Regions from separate parts of the Alkalihalobacterium alkalinitrilicum genome, predicted to be linked through region 1. Evidence: riboswitches for the same ligand, from Rfam matches in the RefSeq annotation. Region 1 holds a riboswitch; each other region holds the start of a gene.
The links. A riboswitch is a leader RNA that binds a small molecule or an ion and turns the genes downstream of it on or off. The one in region 1 is predicted to bind lysine.
Positions count from the first base shown of each region.

Region 2: it holds a riboswitch for lysine, as region 1 does, so the genes downstream of both, BK574_RS21025 (Na+/H+ antiporter NhaC family protein) here and BK574_RS18735 (transporter substrate-binding domain-containing protein) in region 1, are expected to answer to the same signal.
Region 3: it holds a riboswitch for lysine, as region 1 does, so the genes downstream of both, BK574_RS22615 (aspartate kinase) here and BK574_RS18735 (transporter substrate-binding domain-containing protein) in region 1, are expected to answer to the same signal.
Region 4: it holds a riboswitch for lysine, as region 1 does, so the genes downstream of both, lysA (diaminopimelate decarboxylase) here and BK574_RS18735 (transporter substrate-binding domain-containing protein) in region 1, are expected to answer to the same signal.

Region 1 covers NZ_KV917368.1:3,840,644-3,843,843, reverse strand. The annotation lists gene BK574_RS18740 (amino acid ABC transporter permease) at 1-664, opposite strand, end outside; gene BK574_RS18735 (transporter substrate-binding domain-containing protein) at 715-1,518, opposite strand; lysine riboswitch at 1,626-1,807, opposite strand; gene BK574_RS18730 (M20/M25/M40 family metallo-hydrolase) at 2,016-3,200, shown strand, end outside.
Region 2 covers NZ_KV917368.1:4,342,804-4,346,003, reverse strand. The annotation lists gene BK574_RS21025 (Na+/H+ antiporter NhaC family protein) at 1-1,347, opposite strand, end outside; lysine riboswitch at 1,547-1,719, opposite strand; gene yunB (sporulation protein YunB) at 1,920-2,774, opposite strand; gene BK574_RS21015 (dihydrofolate reductase) at 2,953-3,200, opposite strand, start outside.
Region 3 covers NZ_KV917368.1:4,675,136-4,678,335, forward strand. The annotation lists gene uvrC (excinuclease ABC subunit UvrC) at 1-1,666, shown strand, start outside; lysine riboswitch at 1,733-1,918, shown strand; gene BK574_RS22615 (aspartate kinase) at 2,026-3,200, shown strand, end outside.
Region 4 covers NZ_KV917368.1:2,257,882-2,261,081, forward strand. The annotation lists gene lysA (diaminopimelate decarboxylase) at 1-1,237, opposite strand, end outside; lysine riboswitch at 1,335-1,513, opposite strand; gene BK574_RS10545 (spore germination protein) at 1,610-3,088, opposite strand; gene spoVAEA (stage V sporulation protein SpoVABEA) at 3,081-3,200, opposite strand, start outside.

The sequences.
Region 1 (3,200 bases):
CCTCTTTTGAAACGTCTAATTTATTCTCAATTCGATTTAAGATCTTCGTGAAAATTAACACAAGAATTAAATAATACATTCCGACTACAAAATATGTTTCAAAAGGCATGAAGTTTTCCCCTTGAACTTGTAAGGCTGTATTGAATAAATCAGTAACCGCTATATAAGCGACTAATGAAGAGTCTTTCAAGCCAATAATAAACTGATTCCCTAGTGGAGGGATCGCTCGTTTCAGTGCTTGAGGAAAAACAACTTTCCTCATTGCTAAAGGATACGACATCCCAAGGGATCTTGCCGCTTCCATCTGACCTTTGTCAATCGATTGAATCGCTCCTCGAAAAATCTCAGCTATATAAGCACCTGAGTGTAGTCCAAGCGCCAATGCTCCAGCCGTAAAATTATCAAGTAGAATAATGTTTGAAATTCCGTAATATAAAAACATAATTTGGACAATTAAAGGCGTTCCTCGAATAACACCAATATAGGCATCCGCAATTATATTTAATATTTTACTAGATGATATTTTAAATAAAGCAAAAATAATTCCAATGACGGTTGCAATGACTAAGGACACCGCTGTAATACCGATCGTAATCCAAGCCGCATTTAAAAACGATACACCGTGTCTAAGGAAAATATCTAAAATACTTTCAAAAAAGCCCATATCATTTCCTCCCTCCTATTAAGAAAAAAAGGCACGTGAATCACGCACCCTTATTTCATAATGTTCTCATCAAACCATTTCATACTGATTTCTTCGTACGTTCCGTCTTCTATCATAGAAGCAATTGCTTCATTTATTTGATTGATTAATTCTTCATTACCCTTATTTACAGCAACCGCGATTAAATCTTCATTTAATAAGTCACCAACAGGCTTAATATCTAACCCACGCTCATTCATCGCTGATAAACCAACAATTTTATCAGTAATGACTGCATCAATTCGGCCAACCGCTAAATCTTGAAGTGCATTAACATCACTTGGATATCCTTTAATTTTGTCAGAGATCTCTTCAGCCATATCTCTCCACGTACTCGATTGGATAACACCGATCGTTTTACCAACTAAATCATCAGTAGATTGAATTTCCTCTTCCCCTACATTAACAAACACTTGAGCCCCAGAAATATAGTATGGGTTCGTAAAGTCTACTTGTTCCATTCTTTCCTCTGTTGCCGTCATACTTCCGATAATAGCATCATAATGGTTCGCTCGAAGTCCTTGAATAATTGTCTCCCAAGGGTTGGTTACAGGATTAGGTTCAAGACCAATACGTATAGAAATCTCTTTTCCAATTTCCACATCAAATCCTGTTAATTCTCCATCTTTAGTGAAGTTTAACGGTGGATATAAACCACTCATTGCAAATGATAGCTGCCCATCATTGACTAGTTTCACTTCTGCAGTTGTATGTTCTCCACTAATTTCTGTTTCTGCTGGTTCCGTACTTGAACCGCATGCACTCATTGCCATCATAGCAATCGCAGCAACTACTGCAAATAATCCTTTTTTCATCATATAGCCCCCTAATAATTTCTAAAGTAAGTTGAAGGCAGATTTGGACATAAAAAAAACACCATGATAATTATACGGTGCCAAGAATTTACCCGCATCTAGTAACCTTCTAAGATAGCTCTTCACAACCACTAATAGTTGTGACAGTTCTGCTTCTATTTGAAAGCAGCCCCAATTTTTATGTACAGGCTTACATAAAAATTTCGGCAGTTTATCCTTTCATTTGTTCTCATCGATTACCTTATCTCAAACAAAATTACTCTTATAAACCGCGACCTCTACCCCATCCGTTATGATTGATGAGGATTTATATTTAGTTTTACGAAATAATTATTAAGTAAATAAAGACATTATTCAAGAAAAGTTTTATGGAAAGATTTCCTTGGAAATAACAGCAGAAAAACAACTTGACTTCCAACCTTGTTTTATTATATCAATAAATAGATATTATATTAGATTAATATTTATTCAGTATATGATAATGAAGGAGTGCCTTTATGTTATCTTGTCGTGATGAAGTTTTATTTTTAACAAATCAGCTTGTAAATATAGAAAGTATCGTAAATTCAGATGGAGAAAAAGAAATTAGTCAAGCCATTTACACCTTAGTTTCCTCTTTTCCGTATTTTATTAAAAACCCAACATTTGTGACCAAGCAAAAAACAATAGATGATGAACAAGAAAGGTATAATGTAATTGCTTTTGTTAAAGGAACGAAAAAGAAAAGTGATAAAACGGTCATTTTAATGGGACATATGGACACAGTCGGAATAGACGACTTTAATCAACTCAAGGATAAGGCTTGTTACCCAGAAGAGTTGATGAAAGCACTCAAAACAGAAGATCTCCCTCCTATGGTAGAGAACCATTTAAACTCAGGAGATTACTTATTTGGTAGAGGCGTACTTGATATGAAAAGTGGTGTAGCGAGTCATCTATATCTTCTAAAATATTACTCTGAACATCCTGAGGAGTTAGAGGGAAATCTCCTTCTTGTCGTAGAATGTGATGAAGAAGATGGCTCTCACGGGATTTTATCAGCCTTAAAAGAATTAAAAAGCTTAAAAGATGAACATCATTTTGATTATGTTGCTGCTATCAATTCAGATTTTGTTTCGCCTCGTTATGAAGGAGATGTGAATCGGTATATTTATAAAGGTACAGTTGGGAAATTACTCCCTTCCTTTTTTATCACTGGTGCCGAAACACATGTAGGTTCATGCTTTGAAGGAATTGACCCGAATTTTATTGCAGCAGAGTTAACGAAACAAATTAGTTATAATCCAGAATTATGTAATGAAGCTTTCGGTGAAACGACAGTACCTCCTGTTTCATTAAAACAAATGGATTTAAAACCAACATACACCGTACAAACGGCTCTTTCTGCTTATGTTTACTATAATTTCTTTATCCATTCGTGGTCACCAAAAGATGTATTATCGCTATTAAAAGAACAAGCTGAAATCGCCTTTGACAATGCTCTAAAAGAATTTAAGAGCAAATACCAACAATTCAGTCAAGCAAGTAATCAACCTTACTTTGAATTCCCATGGAAACCTAGAGTATTTACGTACGAGGAAATGAATCAACTCTTAATCGAAGAATACGGTTATGAGTATGTAAACCATATGAGTGAATTTAAAGAAAAATTATTACTAGATACAGAATTAGATACGAGAATG
Region 2 (3,200 bases), 500 kb from region 1:
CGATAAGATCGTTGTATCTGAAATCGGTGAACAATGGTCCCCGAAGATCGCTCCCGCTAATACAGCTGCAAGCATCGGTAATAACATTGTAATATCTAACGTGGCTGCGATATCCCCTGCAATAGGTAATAACATCCCGAACGTTCCCCAAGATGTACCTGTTGAAAAGGCCATTGCACCCGCAATAATAAAAACAATCACAGGTAAAAGAGCAACAGGAATATTGCCGTCAATCAAGGATGCTAAATACTCTCCCGTACCAAGATCACCGATAATCTCAATAATCGTCCATGCGAAAATTAAAATGTAGATGGCAGGTAACATGGATTTAATCCCAGCCCATAATCCAACACCAAAATCACGTGCAGACACTTTTTTCATCATCGTTAAAATAACAGCAACAGCTAAACCTAGTAAACCACCGTAAACAAGAGCCGCTGCAACATCTGTATTTTCAAAAATTTCAAGAACCGTTGCATCGCCTTCTGTCCCTTGTATCCCTGTAATGATCATAAAAAGAACCGTACCGATGATTAAGGTTACAATCGGCAGAACTAAGTCTCTTACTTTGCCATTATCAACAGGTTGAACGTCCATATTCTCCCCAGGAGGTGTTCCTTTTGTTTTATCGAAAACCTCTCCTGTTTCCATTGCTAATGTTTCATGCTTTTTCATTGCACCATAATCTAGTTTAAGCAAGGCTACTGCTAATACAAGCAACACCGCAAATAACGCATAATAGTTCATGGGTACAATAAGTAAAAACGCTTGAAGTGCCTCGTATTGCGTAACACTATGTGTAGCTAAAATTCCTGCGATAATCGTAATGATAAATGCTCCCCAGCTTGAAATGGGTGAAATAACACACATTGGTGCAGCTGTTGAGTCTACGAGATACGCTAATTTTGAACGTGAAATCCGGTGACGGTCTGTTAACGGACGACTCACATTACCAACCGTTAAACTATTGAAATAATCATCAATGAAAATAATAATACCTAAAACAACCGTTACTAATTGTGCGCCAACTCTTGTTTTTACACGCTTTAATGCCCATTCGCCAAAGGCACGACTTCCACCCGAAAGTGCGACTAATGAAGCCAGCATTCCTAGTAATAATAAGAAAAAGATAATATAAAGTTCCCAATCATTGATTGCTCCATCCACGTAAAAAATAGCAGCAATAATACTAAATATTTGCGTTACGCTCCCGATCGGATCAAATCCGTTCAGTAATAACGCACCGACAATAATTCCTGTCCCGAGCGAAATTAATACACGTCTCGTCAAAATAACCATAACTAACGCTAGGACTGGAGGAATTAATGACCAAATTGATGCTTCCATCTGACAGCCTCCTATTGTTTGGATAAACAAACACGATTTTACGTCAAGGTGGCGAAAATCGATGTCGTTCTATTCCTTTATTGTTTTTGAAATGGAACCAAAAAAAGGCCTACTCTTAAGCGCCAACTCACTTCACAGTTGAAATGGTGACTCTTTTTTTGAGTAAGCCTCTCGAATAAACAGTTTCTGGCTCCCCATCAACTAAAGTAGTTCTCCACAGTACCTACTGTGACAGTGTTACACTTATTCAATGTAACCCCAGCAAAGGTTTGTAGACGCAATCCTTCACTTCGGCAAGTTTCCCTTTCGTCAATCCTCCCAGTTGTCATCCTCCAACTGACTACTAATGGCACTTGCGCCTCTACCTCATCGTACACTGATGAGGTGTAATTATTCACTTTCCTTTAACCACGCTATAGTATATCATTATTCTAGTAAAACGCCAATTGTAATTTTTTCTAAAAGTTAGGATAAGTAAAGCTCTATTTTTTAAAAGAGTGAACTCTTAGTCATACACATCTCGCAAACAGAACAAGGTATCGTGATATAAAGAATTCACCCTTTCTCAACAATCACTGATTGTTCACAGCATCTTGAATATCAGATTCTCGTATAAACGTAGGTGCAGGACCTGTTCCACCGACATTGTAATATTCGGGAACTTTCCCTGGAACTAACGTCATACCAATAGGAATGGATGTCTTAACGACTTCCATATCGGTTGCAAATGGAATAACGATTTTGACATCGACTTGAAGGTCAACATACAAAGATAACATCGTATTATTGATACCTGTGTTCTCGACTTCATGCCTCATATTAGCCTTTACATCCCCAATTGCGGTAAATCGTACAGGAATTTGCGGTCCTAAATGAGCTAATAATGCGTTATTGGTCGCTTGCCCTAAAGGGATTGTATAAATAATTCCATCTTGCGTGTACACTTCTTCGTTAAACTCTACTTCCACACCATCCGGAAGACCAAGTTCATGAACTCTTCCTTGCTCCATCAAACGTAAATACTTTTGCACCCTTTGTACTGCTTCTGACATGACTCTTGTAGCAATCGAAGAGTTAAATGTGATTAACGTAATATCTCCATTTTGATCTCTCTCAATGATCAGTAGTTCATCCATATCTAATTGTTCTACAATTTTTTTAGAAATCGCATCATTAATGGCTTCTGTACCTAATACTTGTGTTTCTGTCTTCGCAATGTGAATAAGCGTCGGCCGAATTCCTTTTTCTACTAGCCATAAACCTTGTGCGGTGAGAACTATAAAAATAACAAAAGATAATAGCAGAACATAACGAAATGGAAGCGGACCTTTCATACTCCCTTTGTTTTGATTAAAGAGGAAACCGTTCCCTCTTTTTCTTTTAAGGAGAGGGCCTTTCCATACCCCACGCTGTCTAAAACGAACCACTCTAAAAACCCCCTTTGCAAAAATATATGCAAAAGGGGGACGGCCTTGACCTTAATTTTAATGGGACAACCTTATTTTCATTAAGTAATAGAGATCGTTGTTAAATTTTATTGGAATACATTCATGTAATTGGCAGGTGTGCCGCTGCTTGTTTGGCGCCTTCATCAATTATATAAGCTTACTGTGTATTTCTCTTCTTTTCGTAAACCGAAAAATAGTAATCATATGGATTTTTCTCATCCTTCATCCCTTTTTCTCGCGATACCTCATGCCAGTCGCTCAAGTTGAATTCTGGAAAAAACGTATCACCGTCAAATTCCTCATCAATATGAGTGATGTAGAGCTTGTCAGCGATCGGAAAGGCTTCTTTGAAAATTTCCGCCCCGCCGATAATGAACACTTCTTTATCATGATGATCGATCACTT
Region 3 (3,200 bases), 830 kb from region 1:
ACGCTCATACTTTACTGGAACACATGATGCGAAAACACAACGGCTCGTAAGTGAAATAGCCGATTTCGAATATATTATTACATCATCTAATATTGAAGCACTCATACTGGAAATGAATTTAATCAAAAAACACGAACCTAAGTATAACGTAATGCTGAAAGATGATAAATCGTATCCGTATTTGAAGATTACGTCTGAAGAGCATCCCCGCTTAATTACGACACGTAATGTAAAAAAAGATGGAGGAAAATATTTTGGACCATATCCAAATGCAGGGGCAGCTACTGAAACAAAAAAGCTACTAGATAGGCTTTATCCTTTGCGAAAATGTAGTACACTACCAGACCGAGTTTGTCTTTATTATCATATTGGTCAGTGTTTGGCCCCATGTGTTCAGGAAGTAACGAAGGAACAAAATCAAGAAATGGTTCATGAAATTACAAGGTTTTTAAAATATGGACATGAAGCTGTCAAAAATCAATTGTTCGATAAAATGAATAAAGCAGCAGAAGAATTAAATTTTGAACGAGCTAAAGAGTTAAGAGATTTGATTCAACAAATGGAAATGGTCATGGAAAAACAAAAGATGTCGATCAATGATAAAGTCGACCGTGATGTATTTGCTTATGCGTATGATAAAGGGTGGATGTGTGTTCAAGTCTTTTTTGTGAGACAAGGGAAGTTGATCGAAAGAGATGTTTCCATTTTTCCATTCTATCAAGATCCACTTGATGACGTATTAACCTTTATTGGGCAATTTTATTTAAAAAAAGATCATGTGAAGCCAACAGAAATTCTCGTGCCTGAAGAAATTGAAGCTGACTTAGTTGAACAATTACTTTCAGTAAAGGTCGCGCAACCGAAAAAAGGAAAAAAGAAAGATCTCTTAAATTTAGCGACCAAAAATGCAGAAGTAGCACTAAAAGAAAAATTTACACTTATTGAAAGAAATGAAGAACGAACGATTAAAGCTGTTGAAAATTTAGGGAAAGCCCTCGGAATTTCAACACCTTATCGAATAGAAGCGTTTGATAATTCGAATATTCAAGGAACCGACCCCGTATCTGCGATGATTACTTTTGTCGATGGAAAGCCGAGTAAGAAGGATTACAGAAAGTATAAAGTAAAAGACGTTGAAGGACCTGACGATTATGCATCCATGCGAGAAGTCGTTTATCGTCGGTATTTGCGTCTTTTAAAAGAGAATGGTCCATTTCCTGACCTTATTGTTATTGATGGCGGAAAAGGACAAATTTCAGCCGCACAAAGTGTTTTAGAAGATCAATTAGGATTAACGATACCAGTGTGTGGTTTAGCGAAAGATGAAAAACATCGAACTTCTCAGCTACTAATGGGTGATCCTCCCGAAGTCGTTCCTTTAAAAAGAGATAGTCACGAATTTTATTTATTGCAGAGAATACAAGATGAGGTCCACCGGTTTGCAATAACATTTCACCGACAGGCTCGAAGTAAAACCCTTTTTTCATCTGTACTGGATGATATTCCAGGTGTAGGAGAAAAGAGACGAAGAAAGCTTTTGAAACACTTTGGTTCCATAAAAAAAATGAAAGAAGCAACGATAGAAGAATATAAAAAAATAGCCATCCCAGAAAAAATCGCTACCGAAATTTTACGTGTATTGAATAGTAACGATCAGAAAAAGTAATTGTCATATCGACTTTATTCTGCTAGAATAAGAACAACTAAATATACCGAACTTCTAATTAATTGAAGTGGTGGTAGAGGTGCGAAAACCAATAGTAAGCAAAGTGAGGGTGATGAGTTCAAAGACCTTTGCAGAAAGGGGAATTCGCCGAAGTGTTGAGAGTTACATCGCTCTTAATGCTGGACCTGTATTGAACAAGTGCAGGGCTGTCACGCAACCAACCCAAAAGTTGTGTGGAGAACTATCTCACGGAGCAAGGGAACAACTATTACCTTCTGGTATTCCAAGCAACGGTGAGGACTTATCCTTTTCTGTTGCTTTTTTTGTTTTCTTTCTCCCTAAATGAAAGGATGAAAAACATGTCAATTATAGTACAAAAATACGGTGGGACATCGGTTGGTTCTGTAGAACGAATCGAGCATGTTGCTGGCCGTGTGGCAAAGACGGTAGAACAAGGAAATCAAGTTGTTGTCGTAGTGTCTGCGATGGGTAAAACAACGGATCAATTAGTGACGTTAGCATCTGAAATATCAGACAAGCCGAGTAAACGTGAAATGGATATGCTGTTAACAACAGGGGAGCAAGTGACCATTTCTTTATTAGCTATGGCTCTTCAACAAAGAGGACTAGGAGCTATTTCAATGACCGGGTGGCAAGCTGGTATTGTAACAGAAGAAAACCACGGAAGCGCTCGGATTATCGATATCCAAACTGAGAAAATGGAAACTCAGCTTTCTTTAGGGAATGTGGTTATTGTCGCTGGATTTCAAGGATCTTCAGAACATGGAGAAATTACGACGCTAGGCAGAGGCGGTTCGGATACGACAGCCGTTGCGTTAGCCGCAGCATTGAAAGCAGAACGATGTGATATTTATACGGATGTAACAGGGGTATATACGACAGACCCTCGTTATATTGATGAAGCTAGAAAGTTACATTCAATTTCTTATGATGAAATGTTAGAAATGGCTAACTTAGGTGCGGGTGTTTTACATCCGAGAGCTGTCGAGTTTGCAAAAAATTATCAAGTGAAGCTAATGGTTGCTTCAAGTATAGTTGAAGAAGTAGGAACCTTAATCGAGGAGGAAGTTTCAATGGAACAAAATTTAGTCGTCCGTGGAATTGCATTTGAAAATGACGTAACGAAAATTACAGTTTCAGGTTTACCAAACGAAATAGGAACATTGTCCGACGTGTTTACATTATTATCAAACCATGGAATTAATGTAGATATTATTATACAAAATCAAATTGCTGAACAAAAATCAAGTGTTTCGTTTTCGACGAGTCGCTCATCGTTAGAAGAGACTTTATCTGTACTGAAAAAGCACCAAGAGGAACTTCAATTTGAAGAAGTAGTACATGAAGGGGATTTGGCCAAAGTGTCGATTATCGGTTCTGGGATGATTTCAAATCCTGGTGTAGCAGCGCAAATGTTTAAAATTTTAGCTGAACATGAAATTTTAATTAAAATGGTAAGTACATCTGAAATCAAAGTGTCCGCTTTAGTTGAAGAAGGTGTTATGGTACCTGC
Region 4 (3,200 bases), 1.6 Mb from region 1:
CTCCATCTTCAACGAAAATAACAGCTGGCCGCGGAATTCGATTATAATTATTCGCCATTGAATACCCATATGCCCCCGTACAGAAGACAGCCAAAATATCTTGGTGATTAGCTTGCGGTAACGGTAAATCCCAAATAAGCATATCACCACTTTCACAACATTTTCCAGCAATTGAATACTTCGCTTGAACTGAATCATTGGCACGATTAGCAAGTATTCCTTCATATTTGGCTTGATATAGTGCTGGACGAAGGTTATCAGTCATTCCACCATCTACAGATAAATAGTGACGAACATTAGGAATATCTTTTTGTGAGCCTAGAGTATATAACGTGGTTCCGGCGTCACCAACGAGTGAGCGACCAGGCTCAATCCAAATTTCAGGCATAGATAAGTTCAAGTTCTCTACATGTTTTTGAACAGCTTCAATCGTAGCCTTAACATAATCTCCTACTGGTAATGGCTCATCACCTTCGATGTAACGAATGCCGAAACCGCCGCCTAAATTTAATACTTTCAAATCAAAGTTTAATGTTTTGGACCAGCTTTCAATATAACTATAAAGCTTTTCAACCGCCATCACAAAACCAGTTGTTTCAAAGATTTGCGATCCGATATGACAATGAATTCCGAGTAGATCTAGCTCTTCACAATCCAGCGCCCATTCGATTGCTTGATTGACTTGGCCGCTTAATAAATCAAAACCAAACTTCGAATCTTCTTGCCCCGTAGTAATATAATCATGTGTGTGTGCTTCCACACCTGGTGTTGTTCTTAATAAAATAGATACTTTTCGTTGGTGTTGAACTGCAGCTCGCTTCAACAATTCTAATTCATAAAAATTATCAACAACAAAACAACCAATATTTGCTCGAACTGCCATATCTATTTCTTCAGGACTTTTGTTATTTCCATGAAAATGAACTCGTTCCATCGGAAAACCAGCAACCATTGCCGTATATAATTCCCCACCAGAAACAACATCCAAACTTAACTCTAGTTCATTTGCAAGTTGAACCATTGCAACGCAACTAAATGCCTTACTAGCATAAGCGACTTGATTCTTAACTCCTAATTCGTTAAAAGCCTTCTTAAACGCTTTCGCTTTCTCACGAATTAAAGCTACATCATAGACAAAAAGAGGAGTGCCATATTTGTTTGCAAGTTCAACTGTATCTAAACCACCAATTTCCAGGTGACCTAAGCCATTAATTTTACTTGTACCGTGTAAATGCATCGTTTCTCTCTCCTATCTTCACATCAACTAACCCCAAAAAACAGCTAATGTAGTTACACCAGCTGTTATGACCAAGCCATAGCAAGAGTAACCTCATTTATAGAATAGTACTCCACTGAAATTTCCAGTGACAGTGTATCATTTATTCAATAACACACCAGTAAAAGAATAGATGGTACTATCCCTTTACTTCGGCAAATCGACCTTTCTGTCTGTTTCATTGCTCCCATCTCGCTCATCAGACATACTCATTCTCACTGCACCTCTACCCCGTTTTCATAATGAAATGAGGGACTTATATAATTATTAGGTCCACTTTAACATAATCCTTACTAGGTGGCAATATTCTTTATTGTTAGTCTTTCTATACCTTTAAGGTTGTTTAATTGGATCTTTAGGACTCACGATACTAGGGCGGCGTTTAATTGAAGGTACTGAGACACGAACGAGTATTTGCCAAAACGCCGCAGGGTTAAATGGCATTAATGGCCATAAATATGGTTTATTTAACGATTTAATAGCTGTTAAAAATAAAATAAATAAAGTTGTGCCGATTACAAATCCAGGTAACTTAAAGATCGCAACGACAAATAATAAAACTAGTCTTGCGATTTTCATCGCAATTCCTAACTCATAACTTGGGGTAGCAAATGTTCCAATTGCTCCTAACGCGACGTAAAGAATAACCTCAGGTACAAAAAGTCCAACATTTATCGCAATTTCACCGATTAATAGTGCTGCGACTAAACCTAACGCTGTTGCTAATGGTGACGGGGTATGAATTGCCGCCATTCTCAATAACTCAATCCCTAGCTCGGCAAGCACCATTTGGACAAATATGGGAACATTTGTTGTTTCATTTGGACCGATAAAGTCTAACATTTCTGGTAATAAATTCGGTTGAATAACTAGAAGTAACCAAAGAGGAAGAATAAACATAGCAAGTACCATTCCCGCAAAACGTACCCATCTTAAGAACGTCCCAACTGCCGGAGCTTGTCGATATTCTTCCGCATGCTGGACATGATGAAATAAAGTAGTAGGTGTAATAATGACACTTGGTGATGTATCCACCATTATAAGAACATGACCTTCAAATAAGTGAGTTGCCGCAACATCTGGTCGCTCTGTATAGCGGACTAACGGAAATGGATTCGAGCCTTGTTTAACAATATATTCTTCAACCACTTTATCTGCCATAGTTAGTCCGTCTATTTCTATCGATTCTAACTCTTTTTTTATGATTTTAACTAGATCAGGGTCAGCAACATCTTCAATATACGAAATACAAATATCTGTTTTTGAGCGAACTCCAACTTGCATAATCTCATTTCTTAATCGCTCATCCCTAATTCGCCTACGTGTTAATGCTGTATTTTGAATGATATTCTCGGTATAACCATCGCGAGCTCCTCTTACCACTCTTTCTGTATCTGGTTCATCAGGTCCTCTTCCTGGATAACTTCGAACATCGATAACAAAGGCCTCATCTTCTCCTTCGAGAAGGATAAAGATTAAGCCAGATAACATTTGTGTAATTGCATCGTCTATCGTTTTAACCATTTCAACTTGTTGATGCATTAAATGGTTTTCAATTGCCTGTTTAACATTTGTCGTTTTTTCATTTCTTACATCAAGCTTGCTCAACTCTTTAAATATCTCAATAATATATTGGGTATCACTCAAGCCATTTACAAAATATACTTGTATTTGCTTTCCTAAAATATTGAATTTCCTAATACCTACATCGAAACTTGTTCCAATCCCTATGCGGTTTTTTATCGCAGTTTCATTATCAAAAATATTATTTGTAATCGGTTGTTTCTCTGGATTCAGTAACCGTTTACTCATGCTTCCATCCCCTCCGTTCTAAAATAATTTCTACTGCTTTCCTTGTAATCGGTGCTCCTCTTTCGACAGTATCAAAACCTCCCATTTTCCCAATATCTCCAACACCTACGAC